DNA from 2 places in the Caballeronia sp. AZ7_KS35 genome. Region 1 is predicted to be linked to the other one. Evidence: riboswitches for the same ligand, from Rfam matches in the RefSeq annotation. Region 1 holds a riboswitch; the other holds the start of a gene.

Evidence for each region. Region 1 has a riboswitch for thiamine pyrophosphate ahead of NCT05_RS15265 (FAD-dependent oxidoreductase). Riboswitches for the same ligand answer to the same signal wherever they lie in the genome.
Region 2: it holds a riboswitch for thiamine pyrophosphate, as region 1 does, so the genes downstream of both, thiC (phosphomethylpyrimidine synthase ThiC) here and NCT05_RS15265 (FAD-dependent oxidoreductase) in region 1, are expected to answer to the same signal.

Annotation. Positions count from the first base shown of each region.
Region 1 covers NZ_JALQDV010000020.1:24,554-34,680, forward strand. Annotated here, with positions in the region: gene NCT05_RS15245 (ABC transporter ATP-binding protein) at 1-174, opposite strand, end outside; gene thiE (thiamine phosphate synthase) at 272-1,345, opposite strand; gene NCT05_RS15255 (thiazole synthase) at 1,342-2,148, opposite strand; gene thiS (sulfur carrier protein ThiS) at 2,172-2,369, opposite strand; gene NCT05_RS15265 (FAD-dependent oxidoreductase) at 2,386-3,528, opposite strand; TPP riboswitch at 3,716-3,840, opposite strand; gene NCT05_RS15270 (ABC transporter ATP-binding protein/permease) at 4,072-5,814, shown strand; gene NCT05_RS15275 (glutamate synthase subunit beta) at 5,884-7,350, opposite strand; gene NCT05_RS15280 (glutamate synthase-related protein) at 7,419-10,127, opposite strand, start outside.
Region 2 covers NZ_JALQDV010000002.1:27,666-37,792, forward strand. Annotated here, with positions in the region: gene recD (exodeoxyribonuclease V subunit alpha) at 1-144, shown strand, start outside; gene arfB (alternative ribosome rescue aminoacyl-tRNA hydrolase ArfB) at 141-554, shown strand; gene NCT05_RS05720 (hypothetical protein) at 556-1,080, opposite strand; gene NCT05_RS05725 (DMT family transporter) at 1,205-2,137, opposite strand; gene NCT05_RS05730 (L-lactate permease) at 2,257-3,858, opposite strand; gene NCT05_RS36745 (hypothetical protein) at 4,116-4,244, opposite strand; gene NCT05_RS05735 (hypothetical protein) at 4,505-5,029, opposite strand; gene NCT05_RS05740 (YMGG-like glycine zipper-containing protein) at 5,234-5,413, opposite strand; gene thiC (phosphomethylpyrimidine synthase ThiC) at 5,654-7,585, opposite strand; TPP riboswitch at 7,715-7,855, opposite strand; gene NCT05_RS05750 (EamA family transporter) at 8,076-9,017, shown strand; gene NCT05_RS05755 (DUF4397 domain-containing protein) at 9,368-10,127, shown strand, end outside.

The DNA of each region.
Region 1 (10,127 bases):
CACGAGACCGCCGACCAGACGCAAGGTCGTGGTTTTGCCGCAGCCTGAGCCGCCCATGACCGCGACCACCTGCCCACGCGTGAATCGCATGTTCAGGTTCGACAGGACGAGCCGGTCGCCGTAGCCGAAGTCGACGTCGCGTAGCTCTAGCAGAGTCTCGGAGAAAGCAGGCACTGGGTAAGAGATTCCGTTGGCGCAAGAGGCCGAATTATAGGGCCTGCGCGCAATCGGTGCTTTGCCTAGGCGTGTATCCCCTTGCTTTTGGAACTTTTCACCGTTGACCTGCGAACATTTTTTGCAGTGACAAAACCGCCGCGGCTGTGTCCGGTGCCTCGGTGACCGCGCGCACGACCGCCGCGCTGCGCACGCCGGTTTCCAGCACGCCCGGCATCGCCTTGGCGTCGATTCCACCAATGGCGACAAGCGGCACCCGACCCGACAGCAGTTGCACGTAGCGCGACAGGCGCGCCAATCCTTGTGGCTTGGTCGGCATGACTTTCGTCGTGGTCGGGAAGACGGCGCCGAGCGCAAGGTAGCTCGGCTTGAAGTGCAGCGCGCGCAACATCTCGTAATAGCCGTGCGTCGACAGACCGAGCCGCACGCCGGCTTTCGCGATGGCGCTCAGGTCGGCCGTCTGCACGTCTTCCTGTCCGAGGTGCACGCCGTACGCGCCCGCCGCAATCGCCTCGCGCCAATGATCGTTGATGAAAACCTGTGCGTCATGCCGACGTCCCGCCTCGACCGAGCGCGAGATTTCGCGCTGCAAGTCGGCGGCGTCGGCGGTTTTGCGGCGCAGTTGCGTCGTGCGGACGCCGAGACCGAGCACGCGCTCGACCCAGTCGGCGCTCGGCAGCACCGGATACAGGCCGAGCCGATCGGGGCACGCCGGGAATCCGCCTTCGGGCGCGGCGGGCAGATCGGCGACGCGCGGAAACGTCGCGAATTCGACGGGCCACGCGTCGTCCTTGTTCTCATCGCCCGCGCGCCAGGCGAGCGCGAGCGTCAGCGCGTCGTGCGGCTCGAAGTTGCAGTCGAGGAAAGCGGCGAGCGCGGACAGCCAATCATCCGACCATTCGCCTTCGAGCGCGAAACGCTCGTCGCCACGACGCAGCGTGACGCGATCGCCATGCGCTTCGAGGATTGCCGCGGCGCCGTTCGCGGCCACATCGTGCGGCTCGTTGAACACGATGATGTCGCTCGCCTGCGGCGATTCCGGCGCGGTCAGGCAGATGCGCCAGCGCGTTTCCGCCGTCGGCCATTCGCCGAGACGCGCGCGAATCCGCTCGGCGACTTCAGTCAGCTCGTCCGCCGGCGGCCAGAACACTTCACGATTCAACAAGCTCATGCCGCGCCTCCGTCCTGATGCCAGAACGGCATGCCGACGACCGGCGTGCTCGCCTGCGCGCTGTCGCGCTCGGCCATGGGGCCCGCGAGGAACGCGGTGCGCCCCGCTTCGACGCCGAGCGCGAACGCGCGCGCCATCTGCGGCGGGAAGGTTGCCTGCGAGACGGCCGTGTTGAGCAGCACGCCATCGAAGCCCCATTCCATCACCTGACACGCATGCGACGGCACGCCGAGACCGGCATCGACGATCAGCGGCACATCCGGCAGACGCTCGCGCAAGGTGCGCAGCCCGTATGGATTCGTCACGCCCTTGCCCGTGCCGATGGGCGCGCCCCACGGCATCAGCGCTTCGCAGCCGGCATCGAGCAGACGCCGGCCGATGACGAGATCTTCCGTGCAGTAAGGCAGCACCTTGAAGCCATCGCGGATCAGCTTGGCCGCCGCTTCGACGAGGCCGATCGGATCGGGCTGCAGCGTGTAGTCGTCGCCGATCAATTCCAGTTTGATCCACGGCGTCTCGAACACTTCGCGCGCCATGTGCGCGGTCGTCAGCACCTCGTCGACGCTCTGGCAGCCCGCCGTGTTCGGCAAAAGCGCGACGCCGTGGCGCTTGAGCACATCGAAGAAGCCGGCTTCCCCGGTCTCCGACTGACGGCGCAGCGCGACCGTGACCATGCCCGGCCGAGCGGCGTCGATGGAGTCGGAAAGCGATTGCAGCGACGGATAACGCGACGTGCCGAGCAGCACGCGGCTCGGAAACGTCTCGCCGTAGAGCGTGAGGACGTCGGCGGTGGAAATGGTCATGGTTCGATCCTTCGGTTCGGAGTTCAGCCGCCCGCGACGGGCGACACGACGTCGAGCTTGTCGCCTGCGACGAGCGTTTTCGTGGCGTGTTCGCCGCGCGCGACGAACTGGCCGTTCAGCGCGACCGCGAACGGCGGTTTCGCGCCGAACGCGGCGAGCGCGTCGGTGACGGTGGTGGCGTCGGGCAAATCGAAGACGCGCTGATTGATGTGGATGTTCATGGTTGTTTCCTGATGACTAGAGCGCTGGCGCAACCGCGAACTCGCCGTGCAGCAGTTCGGGCCAGCGCGCGGCGCTGCGGAAATCGGAGAAGGCCTCGGCATCGGCGATATCGCCGGAAGCGAGCGCGTCGGCGAGACGGCACGCGGCATCCGCGACTTCGGGCGCGATCATGAAGCCGTGCCGGTACAAGCCGTTCACGCGCAAGGTCCGCGCCCCGTCCCAGACGATCGCCGGCCGGTGATCCGGCAAGGTCGGCCGGCAATGCGAGTTCAGTTCGAGGATGCGCGCCTCGCCGAAACCCGGATGCACCGCGAACGCGGCGCTCAGCAGCTCGAGCGCCGAACGTACGCTCACGGGCGACATGTCCTCGCCCTCGACTTCCGTCGCGCCGATCACGTAGAGATCGTTCTCCTTCGGCGCGATGTAGAGCGGATAGCGCGGATGCAAGAGCCGCACCGGCCGCGTCAGCCCGATGCCCGGCGCGTGCACGCGCGCGACCTCGCCGCGAATGCCGCGCAGCGCGGGCCACGCGGGCTTGCCGCCGAGGCCGCGGCAATCGATGATCCAGCGCGCGTCGGGCATCGCATCGACGGCGGTGTTCCAGTGCGTACGCACGCCGCGCTCGGCAAGTCCGGCGGCGAGTGCGCCAAGCGCCTGACGGTTGTCCAGTTGGCCTTCGTTCGGCAGCAGCCAGCCCTGCGCGAAGCGCGTTCCGAGCGCCGGTTCGGCTTGCGCGACTTGCGCGCCCGCGAGCTTGACGAAGCCGCCGTCGAGCAGATCGGCGGGCGAATTGGCCTTGAGACGGCGTTCGAAGAGCGGCGCTTCGGCGCGATCCGCGCCGTGCCAGACGACGAGCGTGCCGTTGCGCTGAAAGAAAACCGGCTCGGGCAATTGCGCGATGAGTTCAGGCCAGCGTTCGAGCGATGCCGCCCCCAGCCCGACGACGAGCGGCTCCGCGCTCGCCGCTTCCGCGAGCGGCGCGAGCATGGCGGCGGCGACCCACGCGGCCGACTGCGTGCCGGCGGCGTCGCCGCGTTCGTAAAGCGCGACGTCGTGACCCGCGCCCGCGAGTTGCCAGGCGACGAGCCGTCCGACGAGCCCGCCGCCGACGACGGCGAAATCCGGCCGGCGCGCGGCGCCCTGATCGATTCTGTTCATCAATTCGATGTCTCCATACGCGTAACGCTGCGCTGCACGATGGAGACGAAAGACGCGATCCCGATCGTGCTGGCGCGGCGCCACATCACGAGGACGAAATCAGCGGGAGAGACCGGCTCGGCAGCGCATGAAGCGCGCCGGGCGCGAAGAAAGGACTGGAAGAGACTGGAGGAATGGCGCGAGGCTCGCGCGGTCTCCGGAAACTTCCCTCGCCGGTATTACCCGGATCGGGTGCAAAGGGTCTCTCTCAGCCTCGCCGCGCTGCCGACCGTTCCGGCCGCCGATGCACGCGAAGCACCCCTGTTTCGTCGAGGGTCATTAAAACATGAAAGGCGAAGGCGCTGCAAACCGGGATTCCCCGCCTTTTATCGTGCGCGGCGGCACTCTGGCACAATGCCGCGAACATGGTTCGCAGGACGATCGCCCGAAATTAAGTGAGCGTTAAGCGAACCCCGGAACAATCTGCGGAGCCGGAAAACGCCGCGCGCGGCCCGGCCGCGGACGTAACAATCGGGCGCCACGAGGCGCATCAGCAGGAAGCTCATGACCAACACCCATACCGATAGCACGCAGCAGAAGGCCGACGAAGTCTCGGCGTGGAGCCTCATCAAGCCCTATTGGGTGTCGGAGGAGCGCGGCTTCGCGTGGGGCCTTCTCGTCGCGATCATCGCGATCAACATGACCGTTGTGTGGATCAACGTCCGGCTCAACAGCTGGAACGCCGACTTCTACAACGCGCTGCAGAACAAGAACGTCAAGGACTTTCCGCATCTGCTGCTGATCTTCACGGGCCTCGCGTTCGCGTACATCCTGCTCGCGGTGTACGGTCGATATCTGCGGCAGATGCTCGCGTTTCGCTGGCGTCAATGGCTCACCAACCGCTTTCTGGAACAATGGCTCGGTGACAAGGCGTTCTACCGCATCGAGCGCGACCGCCTCGCCGACAACCCCGACCAGCGTATTTCCGACGACCTGCAATCCTTCGCCACCACCACGCTTTCGCTCTCGCTCGATCTGCTTTCGACGCTCGTCACGCTCGTCACTTTCATCACGATTCTCTGGACCATCGCGGGCGCGCTGACCTTCTCGCTCGGCGGCACGCCGATCACGATTCCGGGCTACATGGTCTGGGCCGCCGCGCTCTACGCGATTCTCGGCTCGCTGATCATCCAGAAGGTCGGGCATCCGCTCGTGTCGATCAACTATCAGCAGCAGAAGGTCGAGGCCGATTTCCGTTTCGGCCTGATCCGCGTGCGCGAGAACGCCGAACAGATTGCGTTTTATGACGGCATCGCGACCGAAACGGCGAACGCAAAGACCATCTTCCAGCGCATTCGCGACAACTGGTGGATGATCATGAAGTACACGAAGCGCATGACCTTCGTGCTGTCGTTCTACGGGCAGATCGCGATCATTTTCCCGATCATGGTCGCCGCGCCGCGCTACTTCGCGGGCGCGTTTTCGTTTGGCGTGCTGATGCAGATTTCATCGGCGTTCGGCACGGTCAGCGATTCGTTTTCGTGGTTCATCAACAGTTATTCGACGTTGGTCGAATGGCGCGCGACCGTGAATCGTCTGCGCGAATTCAAGCGCGTAATGCGCTCGACGCATATCCGCGAAGAAACGTCGCCGGCGACGGAGCGCGGCGGCATCAACCTGCACTACACGAGCACGCCGTCGCTCACGACCAACGGGCTCATGCTCGCGCTGCCCAACGGCACGCCGCTTTCGCGCGTGGCGAACGTGTCGATCGAGCCGGGTTCGCGCTGGCTGGTCGTCGGTCCATCGGGCTCGGGCAAGAGCACGTTGATGCGCGCGCTCGCGGGTCTTTGGCCGTTCGGCGACGGCACGATCGACGCGCCCGTCGACGCGAAGATGATGTTCGTCCCGCAGATGAGTTATCTGCCGATCGGCACGTTGCGCGCGGCGCTTTCGTATCCGTCGGGGGGCGGAACGTTCAGCGTTGAAGAGTCGCGCGACGCGCTGCGTCTGTGCAATCTCGAGGCGTATGCGGATCGGCTGGAGGAAAGCGCGCATTGGGCGCGGAGTCTGTCGCCGGGCGAGCAGCAACGGCTTGCTGCCGCGCGCGTGCTGTTGCACAAGCCGGACTTCGTGTTCCTCGACGAAGCCACGAGCGCGCTCGACGCCGAGAACGAGCTGCATATCTACAACATGCTGGTCGAGCGGCTGCCGAAGGCGGCGATTGTGAGCGTGGCGCATCGCGAGTCGGTCGCGATGTTCCATGATTACAAGATCGAGATCGAGAGGGCGATGGCGGAGGTTTGACCCGTCCGCGCTCAAAAGCAAAAGGCCACGCGATCGCGTGGCCTTTTTGCATGAAGCGTCGAGCGACGCTTACCGCGGCAACTCGCTCGATCCCATCAGATACGCATCCACCGATCGTGCGCACTGACGTCCTTCGCGAATCGCCCAGACGACCAGCGACTGCCCGCGACGCATATCGCCGGCGGTGAAGACTTTATCGACCGACGTGTAATACGCCTTGTCGCCTTCGGTCGCGGCGCGCACGTTGCCGCGCGCATCCTTCTCGACGCCGAACGCATCCAGCACCGGCGACACCGGCTGCGTGAAGCCCATCGCGAGCAGCACGAGATCGGCCTTCATCTCGAACTCGGAACCCGGCACTTCCTGCATCTTGCCGCCCTTCCACTCGACGCGCACGGCGATCAGCTTCTCGACCTTGCCGTTCTTGCCTTCGAAGCGCTTCGTCGCAACCGACCAGTCGCGCTCGCAACCTTCTTCATGCGACGACGACGTACGCAGCTTGATCGGCCAGTACGGCCACACGAGCGGCTTGTTCTCTTCCTCGGGCGGCTGCGCGAGCAGTTCGAACTGCGTCACGCTCTTCGCGCCATGACGATTCGACGTGCCCACGCAATCCGAACCCGTATCGCCGCCGCCGATCACGACGACATGCTTGCCCTTCGCGAGCAGTTGATCCGGCAGCTTGTCGCCCGCGTTGACCTTGTTCTGCTGCGGCAGGAATTCCATCGCGTAGTAGATGCCTTCGAGCTCGCGCCCCGGCACCGGCAGATCGCGCGGCGTTTCCGAGCCGCCCGCGATCACGACCGCGTCGAACTGTTCCTTCAGCTCGTCGGGCGTGATGGTTTCCTTCGCCGTATTCGCGATGTATTCCGGCAGCGCATCCTTGCCGATGAACACGTTCGTGCGGAACGACACGCCTTCCGCCTCCATCTGACGCATGCGGCGATCGATCAGCCACTTCTCCAGCTTGAAATCGGGGATGCCGTAACGCAGCAGACCGCCGATGCGATCGTTCTTCTCGAACACGACGACTTCATGGCCCGCGCGTCCGAGTTGCTGCGCGGCCGCGAGACCCGCGGGCCCCGAACCGACGACGGCGACCTTCTTGCCCGTCTTGTGCTTCGGCGGTTGCGGCACGACCCAGCCTTCGGCGAAAGCCTTGTCGATGATCGCGTGCTCGATCGACTTGATGCCGACCGGATCGTCGTTGATGCCCAATGTGCACGCCGCTTCGCACGGCGCCGGGCAGATGCGGCCCGTGAATTCCGGGAAGTTGTTGGTCGAATGCAGCACGTTGATCGCGCTCTTCCAGTCCTGCTGGAACACGAGATCGTTGAAGTCCGGAATGATGTTGTTGACCGGGCAGCCGTTGTTGCAGAACGGAATGCCGCAGTCCATGCAGCGCGCGCCTTGAACCTTCGCGTCTTCATCGGTCAGCGCGGCGACGAATTCCTTGTAATGCTTGACGCGGGTAAGCGGAGCTTCGTACGCCTCGTGGCGGCGTTCGAACTCGAGAAAACCGGTTGCCTTGCCCATTTCTTTCTCTGTATTTGGTGAGGATCGCGCGCGCTCCCGGAGCGCGCGTCTGTCTGATTGAACGAGGCTTAAGCCGCGACCGCTTCCTTGCCCTTCTTCGCGCCCATTTCGGTGAGCGCGCGACGGTACTCGGTCGGGAACACCTTGACGAACTGACGGCGAGCCGAATCCCAGTTTTCCAGCAGCGACTTCGCGCGCGGCGAGCCGGTGAACTGGAAGTGACGCTCGATCAGCCCCTTGAGCAGCGCTTCGTCGGTCTTGCCGGCGTGCCACAGCGTGCGATCCACCGTGCGCTCCTGTTCGGCCTGCTGCAGCACCGGATCGAGCGCGACCATCGACTTGTTGCACTTGCCGGCGAACGCGCCTTCCGGGTCGTACACGAACGCGATGCCGCCCGACATGCCCGCCGCGAAGTTGCGGCCCGTCTCGCCGAGCACGACCACCGTGCCGCCCGTCATGTATTCGCAGCCGTGATCGCCCGTGCCTTCGACGACCGCCGTCGCACCCGAGTTGCGCACGCAGAAGCGCTCGCCCGCGACGCCGCGGAAATACGATTCGCCTTCGATCGCGCCGTACATCACCGTGTTGCCGCAGATGATGTTTTCCTCGGACTTGCCGCGGAAGTCGTTGGTCGGGCGAATGATGATGCGCCCGCCCGACAGGCCCTTGCCGACGTAGTCGTTGCCGTCGCCGACGAGATCCAGCGTCACGCCCTTCGCGAGGAACGCGCCAAAGCTCTGGCCCGCCGTGCCCTTCAACTGGATGTGAATCGAGTCGTCGGGCAGGCCGTCGTGACCGTGCGTCTTCGCGATGAGGCCGGACAGCATCGCGCCGACCGTGCGATTCACGTTGCGCACCGGCTGGATGAACGACACATGCTCGCCCTTCTCGATCGCCGCCTTCGACTTCTCGATCAGCACGTGATCGAGCGCCTTGTCGAGACCGTGATCCTGCACGTCGACGTGCTTGCGCGCGACGTCTTCGCCCACCGGCACCTGATAGAAGATGCGCGAGAAGTCGAGGCCCTTAGCCTTCCAGTGCTCGATGCCCTTCTTCATGTCGAGCAGATCGACGCGGCCGATCAGGTCGTCGAACTTGCGGATACCGAACTGCGCCATGATTTCGCGCACTTCTTCCGCAACGAAGAAGAAGAAGTTGACGACGTGTTCCGGCTGGCCCGAGAACTTCGCGCGCAGCACCGGGTCCTGCGTCGCGACGCCGACCGGGCACGTGTTCAGATGGCACTTGCGCATCATGATGCAGCCTTCGACGACGAGCGGCGCCGTCGCGAAGCCGAATTCGTCCGCGCCGAGCAGCGCGCCGATCACGACGTCGCGGCCGGTTTTCATCTGACCGTCGGCCTGCACGCGAATGCGCCCGCGCAGACGGTTCAGCACCAGCGTCTGCTGCGTTTCGGCGAGGCCGAGTTCCCACGGCGTGCCAGCGTGCTTGAGCGACGACAGCGGCGATGCGCCCGTGCCACCGTCATGGCCCGCGATCACAACGTGATCCGCCTTCGCCTTCGCAACGCCCGCGGCCACCGTGCCGACACCGACTTCCGACACCAGCTTCACCGAAATGCTCGACGACGAATTCACGTTCTTCAGATCGTGAATGAGTTGCGCGAGGTCTTCGATCGAATAGATGTCGTGGTGCGGCGGCGGCGAAATGAGGCCGACGCCCGGCACCGAATAACGCAGCTTGCCGATGTATTCGGACACCTTGTGGCCCGGCAGCTGACCGCCTTCGCCCGGCTTCGCGCCCTGCGCCATCTTGATCTGGATCTGGTCCGCCGACGACAGATACTCCGCCGTCACGCCGAAACGTCCCGACGCGACCTGCTTGATCTTCGAGCGCAGCGAATCGCCTTCCTTCAGCGGGATGTCGGTGACGACTTCCTTGCCGATGATCGATTGCAGCGTGTCGCCGTTCTTGATCGGAATGCCGCGCAGTTCGTTGCGATAACGCGTTTCGTCCTCGCCGCCTTCGCCCGTGTTCGACTTGCCGCCGATGCGGTTCATCGCGACGGCGAGCGTGGCGTGCGCTTCCGTGCTGATCGAGCCGAGCGACATCGCGCCCGTCGCAAAGCGCTTGACGATTTCCTTCGCCGATTCGACTTCATCGAGCGGAATCGCCTTCGACGGCGACACCTTGAACTCGAACAGACCGCGGAACGTCATGTGACGCTTCGTCTGGTCGTTGATGATGTGGGCGTATTCCTTGTACGTCTGATACGAGTTGCTGCGCGCCGAGTGCTGCAGCTTGGCGATCGCATCCGGCGTCCACATGTGCTCTTCGCCGCGCACGCGATACGCATATTCGCCGCCCGCGTCGAGCATGTTCGCGAGGACCGGGTTGTCGCCGAACGCTTCGCGATGCAGATGAATCGCTTCTTCCGCCACTTCGAAGATGCCGATGCCGCCGACCTTCGTCGCCGTGCCCTTGAAATACTTCTCGACGAGTTCCGACGACAGGCCGACGCCTTCGAAAATCTGCGCGCCGGTGTAGGACATATACGTCGAAATGCCCATCTTCGACATGACCTTCAACAGGCCCTTGCCGACCGCCTTCGTGAAGTTGTAGATGACCTTGTCCGCCGACAGATCGCCCTTCAGGCCTTCGGCCATGTTGGCGAGCGTTTCCAGCGCGAGGTACGGGTGAACGGCTTCCGCGCCGTAGCCCGCGAGCAGCGCGAAGTGATGCGTTTCGCGCGCCGAGCCCGTTTCCACGACGAGACCCGTGCTCGTGCGCAGACCGTGCGCGACGAGATGCGAGTG
Region 2 (10,127 bases), on a different contig from region 1:
TACACGGCGATCACGCGGGCGAAGCGCAGAGTCGAAGTGATCGGCTCGGCGGCGATCTTCGCGCAAGCCGTCCGGGAGCCGACGCGCCGCGACTCCGGGCTGGCCGCGAGAATGCGGCGCCTATCCAGGGAATTCGACCGATGACCATCACCGACAGCCTCGCCGTCCCGCCCAACGAAATCGAGCTGACGGCCGTGCGCGCGCAAGGCGCGGGCGGTCAGAACGTCAACAAGGTGTCGAGCGCGATCCATCTGCGCTTCGACATCCGCGGGTCTTCGTTGCCGGAGCACATCAAGGCGCGTCTGCTCGCGCTTTCCGACAGCCGCGTCACGCGCGAGGGCGTGATCGTCATCAAGGCGCAGGAGCATCGCACGCAGGACATGAATCGCGCGGCGGCGCTCGCGCGTCTCGACGAACTCATCCGCAGCGTGTCAATCACGCGCCGCAAGCGAATCGCGACGAAGCCGACGCGCGCATCGCAGTTGCGGCGCGTCGAAGGCAAGGTGAAACGCGGCGCGATCAAGGCGGGACGCGGGCCGGTGCGCGGCGAATGACTCAGCTTTGCCACTTCGGCGGCATGTCGACGCGCGGCCCGAAGAACCACGACTTGAGCACGTCGCGTCCGATCACGCGGCCCAGTTCGGCGAACGCACAGTAGTTGCCGATCATCAGCACGAGAAGGATCTGGACGGCCCAGAACTGCGGCCAGTTGATATGCGCGATGAGCGCCTGATTCGCGGCAGCAAGGCCGTGGGTCTCCTTCCAGAAGTCCAGCAGCCGCTCGAGATAGTGCAGGATGCCAGCGATGGCCGTGTAGATCAGCGTTTTCCAGGCGGCGTTCCAGACCAGCGGACGGTCCGGATAGCGGTTGATGAACGGCAGCATGTTGGCGATCAGCACGGACTTGCCGAGAATCAGCGAAGCGACGAGCACCGACATCGACGAGGTCAGCGAAATGCCGGTGCCCATTACCATCAACGCGCGCACGATGGCGACGGCATGCAGGAGGATGAAAAAGAAAACGGTCGGCGGGACCATTTTCATCATTTCGTGCTTGAGCTTGGCGAACAGATCGTGCATGACGGCTCCCGGCAAAAGCGCGAAGGATGACGCGGCGCCGCACGGCGTGCAACGGCATCCAAACAATTTCACCCTTGCGGACGATGCCGCCCGCACACCGCCGCTTTTCCCGAAAGCAGTATAGTCAGCGCGCGAATTTTCGCCGTCCGACGAACGGCACGCGTTTCACAACGCCCGTCGCGAGCGCGGTGCCCGCGAGCACGATCGCGCAGCCCGCCATCATGACGAGCGAGACGTGCTCGCCGAGAAAGAGCGCGCCCCACAGAATGCCGAACAGCGGAATCACGAACGTGACGGTCATCGCGCGCGCCGGGCCCGCGACCGCGACCAGATGGAAGTAGATGAAATACGCGATCCCCGTGCAGCCGATGCCGAGCGCGAGCACCGCGCCCCATGCGTGCGCGGAAACCGGCGCGGCGGGCCACGTAAAGAGCGCGATCGGTGCGAGCGTGAGCGTTGCGCCGATCATGCTGCCGGCCGCGTTGGTCATCGCGTCGACGTCCATCAGATACTTTTTCGCGAAGTTGCCCGCGACGCCGTAAAGCGCCGACGCCGCCAGCGCCGCCGCCGCCGCGAGCATGCCTTGCACCGGCAGCGCGGCGGCTTGCCCGGCGTGCTCCGGCGCGATCTGGTTCCACACCAGCACGAGCACGCCCGCGAAGCCGATCGCCATGCCGATCGTGCGCGCGGTCGTCAGGCGATCCTTGAGCCACAGGAAAGCGACGAGCGCGCCGAACAGCGGCGTCGTCGCGTTGATGACGGACGTGGCCCCGGCCGAAAGCGTCAATTCGGCATACGCGAAGAGACAAAACGGCGCGGCCGAGTTGAGAATGCCGACGGCGAGCAACTGAAGCCAGCGTTTCTTCAGCGTCGCGGCGGTTTGGGCGAGCGGCCGCCGCGAAAGCAGCATCGCGATCAGGAACACGGCGCCGATGCCCACGCGCACGGCCATCAGCGGCGCGACGCCGAACTCGGCGACGCCCACGCGGATGAAGAGAAACGACGCGCCCCACAGGGCGGCGAGGACGATCAGTTGCAGCAGATTGGCGGGTGACATGGCGGGCGGACTTCGCAAGGCTCATCGAAAGTCCGCGCATGTTAGCACCGCGTTCGTCTCAGAAATGGTCCGCCGGACGAAAGCGCAAGAAGCGGGAGAAACAGGAGAAGCGCGAAAGCTCAATGCGGCGGGATCATCCACGTCAGCACGTTTTGCTGCAGCCACACGAGCACGCCGAGCAGGATCGTCAGCAAGATCGAATGCTTGAACGTGCGCGCGAACACGAGGCCTTCCTTGCCTTTGAGCTCGGTGGTCGCGACGCCGGTCGAGATGTTTTGCGGCGAGATCATCTTGCCCATCACGCCGCCCGACGAATTGGTCGCCGCCATCAGCACCGGATTGAGGTTGAGCTGGTTCGCCGCGACGACCTGCAGATTGCCGAAGAGCGCGTTGCCCGACGTGTCGCTGCCGGAGAGGAACACCGCGACCCACCCGAGGAACGCGGACACGAGCGGGAAGAACGGCCCGACCGACGCCACGCCCAGACCGAGCGTGTAGTTCATGCCCGAGTAGTTCATCAGATACGCGAGGCCGACGATCGTCGCGACCGTCAGGATGGCGATGCGCGTCTGCACCCACGTATCGCCGATCGCCGCGACGTATTCGCGCGCGGGCAGCTTCACCATCAACGCGGTGATGATCGACGCGACCAGGATCGCCGTGCCCGTCGCGAGTGGCTGGAAGTCCCAGATCGCGCCGTAAGGCTGCTTGTAGAGCGTGATGTAGACCGCCTTGTCGAGGCCCGGCCACGCGATTTTCACGTCGCCGATCATGAAGATCTTGAGCACCGTCCACACGATCACGACCACCGAGACCACGATCCACGGCACCCAGCCCTGGCCGCCCGGAATCGCCGAACGCGTCGCGCCGGCGCGCTCGACGTTCACCGCGAAGCGCTCGTCCGCGACCGGCTTCCAGACGCGCAGGAACGCGATCGTCACGATCAGCGAGACGAGCGACGAAAGCACGTCGGTGAGCGCATAGCTGATGTAGTTCGACGTCACGAACTGCGTCAATGCGAACACGCCGCCCGAGACGAGCAGCACGGGCCAGATACGCATCATGTTGCGAAAGCCCGCGTAGATACCGATCACATAGAAGGGCAGAAAGAGCGCGAAGAACGGCAACTGGCGACCGACCATTTTGGCGAGCGCATCGGTGGGCAGGTGCGTGACTGCGCCTAGCACGGTGATCGGCACGCCGAGCGCGCCGAACGCGACCGGCGCCGTGTTGAAGATCAACGTGAAGGTCAGCGCTTCGAGTGTCGGGAAGCCGAGCAGGATCAAGAGCGAACTCGTGATCGCGATCGGCGTGCCGAAGCCCGAAATCCCTTCGAGCAGCGCGCCGAACGAGAAGCCGATCACGACGAGCACGATGCGCCGGTCGTTCGGCAGGTTATCGACCATCCACATGCGAAACGCTTCGAAGCGCCCCGAGCGCTGCGCGACGTTGTAGAGCAGGATCGCGGCGAAGACGATCCACATGACGGGCCACAGCGCGAACACGGCGCCGGCCGCGACCGAATCGAGCGCGAGCCCGACCGGAAAATGCCAGCCCGCGATGGCGATGACGAGCGCAAGGACCAGCCCCGCGAGCGACGCCTGCCACGCGGGACGGCGCGCCCAGCCGAGCAGCACGAGCACGAGGATGATCGGCAGCGCGGCGACGATGAAGGATGCGAACAGGGAATTGGCGATCGGGGTGAGTAGCTGGTGGAACATCGGGTCTCCTTCGTTCTGTCATGAACCGAAGCGGCGCCAACGCGAAGCCGCGATGCGCGTGGAGTTCGATGTCCGGTCGCCGGCTTAAGCAACCGCATAACGCGCACACTAAGAATAGGGCGCGAAGGGCATGCGTCAAGGCGTGAATGCCCGTCCATTCCGGCCACGGCGTGGCGCGCAGAGGTGAATGGACGTGAAGGGACGCGCCGCTTGCGGGCGCGTCATCGATGCGGACGGAGAAGCACGGACGAGCGCGATCAGCCCTCGGCGACGGCGCTCGGCGCGCTCTCGTCGCGACCGGCCGATGGCGTCTGGCGGAAGACCCACACGGTCAGAAGGCCGAGCGAGGCGAAAATCCACAGCAGGAAAAACACGAAGGCCATCATGTCCGATCCCCCGATACGGAAAAGTGCGCGGAACAACGGTTATCGCCGTTGCGACTCGATGCAGGGAAGCTATGTAGCCAAAACCGTGCCAATCATCTGGCGAATAGTGGCGAAGCCTTGTCGGATAAGGAAAGTGCGCCGGCGCACGATGAAGCGCGTCGTGCGCGCGAGCCCGTGTCGAAAGGAAAATGTTGCAGCAGTGTTACGCGGCAAGGCGACAAACGGCTTTTTGTCTCACCTGGCGTATCGCGGCGCGGCGATCAGTGTCCGCGGCCGCCGCCTCCGCCGCCATGCCAACTGCCGCCGCCGCCGTGCCAGCCGCCGCCCCCATGCCACCCGCCGCCGCCGTGCCATCCGCCACCGTGGTAGCCGCCGCGATAGCCATGTCCCCAGCAGCATCCGCTGCCGCCCCAGTAGCCGAAGCTGAACGAAACCGCCGGATAACCGTAGCCGTAGCCGTAGTACGCCGGATAGCCGTAGTACGGGTAAGCCGCATACGGCGGGTAATACGGATAGGGATACGTCCGGTAGTAGTCGGAGTACGACGAGCCGACGGCGTATTCGTACTGTGGCGGCAAGGTCGCGGATGACGTCGGCGTGGCCGCCGTGCCGGACGCGGGCAACGCAAATTCCCGCTGCGTGTAGGTCGCGCCGACGACAGGCGCGGGCGGATAAGCTGGATAAGCCGGATAACCGTAAGGGTAATAACATCCGCCGAGAAGAAGCCCGGCGGCGAGCGCTGCGGCGGCCGTCCTGGGTCCGGACATGCTGCGGGCGGAAATCATGGCACTGCTCCTTGCGTTACGGCTTGCGGGACGTGGGATCGAATGAAATTGGCCCCTTAAGAAGCAGCTTAGTCGAACGACAACCGGGAGGCGCGCCGCGTGATGTGAAAAAGCATTGCGGCGCGCCTTTATGTAACAGAAATGAAACAGCGGGTCGTTGATGGCGGCGAAACGCGTCCGTTGCGTCGTAGGACGATGTTCGCGCTACTTCCCGACCTGATTGCCGATAATCCCGCCGACCGCCGCGCCGCCGAGCGTCGAAAGCGCGCTGCCGCCGATCACCGCGCCGCCCGCCGCACCGACGCCGGCGCCGATAGCCGTATCCCGTTGACGCGTGGTCATGTCGCCGCAAGCGGTCAGTCCTCCCAGAAACCCAACAATCATTGCAGCGGCGCCGATCTGTTTGATGATTTTCATGTCGACTCTCCAATTCGAAGATGAGATGAATCGGCTGCGGCTCGGCCGCATTTGCGCCGGTTCACGCACTCGACCAGCAGAAAAGATGCCCGAATCGTCGGATGAACCGCTCATTCAGGCCCGACAAGGCTTTGCGCCCGGCGCACACATAAAAAACGGCCTGCCGCACGCGCTGTGCGACAGGCCGTTGTCAGCGAGTCAGAAGCTTCAGGTCGGCTGATAGATTTCCGAGCCCTTTTTCACGAACTCGATCGCCTTCGTCTCCATGCCCTTGGCGAGCGCCTCGCTTTCGCTGACACCTTGCTTCGCCGCGAAATCGCGCACGTCCTGCGTGATCTTCATCGAGCAGAAGTGCGGGCCGCACATCGAGCAGAAATGCGCGACCTTCGCGGAATCCTTCGGCAGCGTTTCGTCGTGGAATTCGCGCGCCTTGTCCGGATCGAGACCGAGATTGAACTGGTCTTCCCAGCGGAATTCGAAGCGTGCCTTCGACAGCGCGTTGTCCCGCACCTGCGCGCCCGGATGACCCTTCGCGAGATCGGCCGCGTGCGCCGCGAGCTTGTACGTGATGATGCCTTCCTTCACGTCGTCCTTGTTCGGCAGCCCCAGGTGTTCCTTGGGCGTGACGTAGCAGAGCATCGCGGTGCCGAACCAGCCGATCATCGCAGCGCCGATGCCCGACGTGATGTGGTCGTAACCCGGCGCGATGTCGGTCGTTAGCGGCCCGAGCGTGTAGAAGGGCGCTTCGTCGCACCATTCCAGTTGCAGGTCCATGTTTTCCTTGATGAGCTGCATCGGAACGTGGCCGGGGCCTTCGATCATCACCTGCACGTCGTGCTTCCACGCGATCTGCGTCAGTTCGCCGAGCGTCTTCAGTTCGCCGAGCTGGGCTTCGTCATTGGCGTCGTAGATCGAGCCGGGGCGCAGGCCGTCGCCGAGGGAGAACGAGACATCGTATTGCTTCATGATTTCGCAGATGTCTTCGAAGTGCTCGTAAATGAAGCTTTCCTTGTGATGCGCGAGGCACCACTTCGCCATGATCGAGCCGCCGCGCGACACGATGCCCGTCATGCGGTTCGCGGTCAGCGGCACGTATTGCAGGCGCACGCCGGCGTGAATCGTGAAGTAATCGACGCCTTGCTCCGCCTGCTCGATGAGCGTGTCGCGGAAGATTTCCCACGTCAGGTCTTCGGCCTTGCCGTTCACCTTTTCGAGCGCCTGATAGATCGGCACCGTGCCGATCGGCACCGGCGAATTGCGGATGATCCACTCGCGCGTTTCGTGGATGTGCTTGCCGGTCGACAGATCCATGACCGTGTCGCCGCCCCAGCGAATTGCCCACGTCATCTTGTCGACTTCCTCGCCGATCGACGACGTGACCGCCGAATTGCCGATGTTCGCGTTGATCTTCACGAGGAAGTTGCGGCCGATAATCATCGGCTCGCTTTCCGGGTGATTGATGTTCGCGGGGATGATCGCGCGGCCGCGCGCCACTTCCTCGCGCACGAATTCAGGCGTGATTTCCTTCGCCGCGTCCTTGCCGAACGCCGCCGCGCCGAAGGCTTGTCCGGCGTGCTGGCGGCCCATCATCTTCGCGAGCTTTTCGCCGTTGGGGCCGCTCGTGCGCAGGCTTTCGAGATACTCCGCGCGACGCTGGTTCTCGCGAATCGCGATGTACTCCATCTCCGGCGTGATGATGCCTTGGCGCGCGTAGTGCATCTGCGAGACGTTCTTGCCGGCGAGCGCGCGGCGCGGATGACGGTGCAAACCCGGAAAGCGCAGTTCGGCCGTTTTCGGATCGGCGGCGCGCTCGCGGCCGAACTCGCTCGACAGGCCGCTCAGTTCCTCGGTGTCGCCGCGCTTTTCGATCCACGCGCCGCGCAGCGCGGGCAGACCGCTGCGAATGTCGATCTGCGCGTCGGGATCGGTGTACGGGCCCGACGTGTCGTACACGTAGACGGGCGGATTCTTCTCGCCGCCGAAGCCGTCGGGCGTGTCGGATTGCGTGATCTCGCGCATCGGCACGCGGATGTCGGGCGTCGAACCTTCGACATAGACCTTGCGCGAGTTCGGCAGCGGCGCGATGGCGGCGGCATCGACGACGGCGTTTTCCGAGAGGAACTTCGGGTTGGCATTCATGTGCTTGATCTCCTAAGGGACGATTTTTTTCAGCACGAGCGATGTCGTAGCTCGTGGTGACTCAGGAGCTAAACAGGGAGGAACGAGATGGAAAGGTACGGGTCCGGTTGAAGTGGCGTGGACTGCGGCCTATGGAACCCGAACGCTTCCCTGCGCTGGCATTATCCAGATCAGGTTCAAAGGGTATTTCTCACCCACGCCACACGAAGCGCTTCGTCGATGAAACCGCACGAAACCGCGATGTGCAACGCAGGACCCCCGCGTTAGCAGCCGACACGTTACACCGCGGCGTGGCGTCTTGGCAACCATCCCGAAAATGAGCCGATGGATGCGAGCGCTTACTGCATAATGTCGGGCGCCGCGGATTTCCGGGTTTTCCCGAAGGTCGCGCGGTCCTTCCTCGCGCCATTCCCCTTTGCTTTACGCCATGTCGTTCTGTCTGGTTTTGCCCGTTTTTCTCCGGCGCGCAGCCGTCGCCGCGGAGTGATGCATGTCCGCTCTGCCTCCGCCGCGCCTGCCGTTCAGCTTCCCTGACCGTTTTCCGTTTCGCGCGCCGCGCTCTTTCAAGGGGCAGGTCGCGCTTGCGCTGACGGTCGTCTATCTCGTTTGGGGATCGACGTATCTCGGCATCCATCTCGCGCTCGAATCTTTTCCGCCGTTGATGCTCGGCGGGCTGCGCAATCTGTTCGCGGGCATCGGGCTATTCTTGATCGCGGTGCATCGCAAGTCGGTGTGGCCCAGCGCGCGGGAAGTGCGCAACGCGGCGATCGTCGGCACGTTGCTGGAAGGTCTGTCGAGCGGGATGATGGCTTACGGCATGCGGACCGTGGGGACCGGCACGGCCGCCGTGATGGTCGCGACGGTGCCGCTTTTCGCGACGATCTTCACCGCGCTCAGCGGACGCGGCGTCGCGAAAGGCGAGTGGTTCGCGGTGGCGCTGGGTCTGCTCGGGATCGTGCTGCTGAATCACGGCGATCCCTCGCCGAGTTCGACGGTCGGCACGCTGGCGATTCTGTGCGCCGCGATCTTCTGGGCGGGCGGCGCGCATCTGGCGACGCGCCTGCCGCAGCCTTCCGATTTGCTGATGTCGACGGCGCTGCAGATCGGTTTGGGCGGATTGATCGCGACGGCGATCGCGTTCGCATCGGGCGAGCGGTTGGCGAGCGTCGGCGTCGGCGCGGGGTTCTCGTTTTTGTATCTCGTCGTGATCGGTTCGATGGCCGCTTATGTCGCGTATAACTTTCTGATCCGCAATACGAGCACGATTGTCGCGACGAGTTGTCTTTATGTGAATCCGGTGGTGGCGGTTGGTTTGGGCGCGCTGCTGCTCGGGGAAATCGTCACGCAGTGGACCGTGATTGCGACCGTTGTGATTCTGCTTTCCGTTGGGCTGTCGTTCTGGTTTGATCAGCGGCGGCGGGGACTTCTCTGAACGCACCATCCTTGTAAAAACCGCTTCTCGTCACGCGGCGACGCTGCATTGATCGATGCAGCACCGCGCGGGGTCTTCGCGCATCCCGAGCAATTCCACTAACGAATCCGAAACCCTTTCCGGACGGGCCTCAGCGGCCGATACACGCCATCGTCGCACCGTCTCGGGGCATGCTCATTGCTCAACGCATGCGCCACTTCGACGGCAAATCTGATCGGTCGAAATGGCAAGAGGGAAACCCGAATCGGGCCCGGCGAGCGAGCGCGCAAAGTCCTGCGGATGCCTAATCGTCCGGACCCGGATGACGATGTGGCCGATCAAATCAAATCAAAACAAAGGAAGGTGAAACCATGAAGCTCATCCGCACCGCTGCCGCGCTTGCCGCCGTCGCCGCTTTGCTCTCCGCTTGCGGCGGAAGCTCCGATGACGTCGGCAAGGAAATCGGCGTCACTCAGCCGCAAGTCCATTTCATCCACGCGATCCCGAGCGGCCCGAACGTCGACTTCTACGACAACAGCAAGATCCTGCAGCCGAATCTCGCGTACAAGGCGGTGACGAACTTCGCGAACATCGACACGGGCCAGCACAACTTTTCCTACGCCGCCGTCAACACGACGACGCAACTCGCGACCGACACGACCATCTCGAACGCGGCGAAAGGGCACGAATACACGGTGATCGCGCTGCCGGACGCGGGCTTCGTGCCGTCGATCGCGGTGATCGACGATCCGTTCGACAAGGGCCTGCTATCGAGCAGCGCACGCGTGCGCGCGTTCAACGCATCGACGAACGCGCCGAACCTCGACATCTATCTCGTCGCGCCGGGCACGAACATCTCGACCGTCAGCCCGACGATGGCGGGCGTGGCCTACAAGAACGCCGTACCGGCGACGACGCAAGACTCGATCTACGTCTCCGGCGGCACGTATCAACTGATCGCGACGCTGCCGGGCTCGAAGACGCCGGTCTATAAATCGGCGTCGTTCGATCTCGTCAACAACGCGGACTGGCTCGTGACGACGCTGCCTTCGGGAAATGCAGCCACGCAACTCGTGCCCGAGAAGATTCGCGTGCTCGTCGCGCAGGGCGGCAACACGCAGCAGCCGGCGC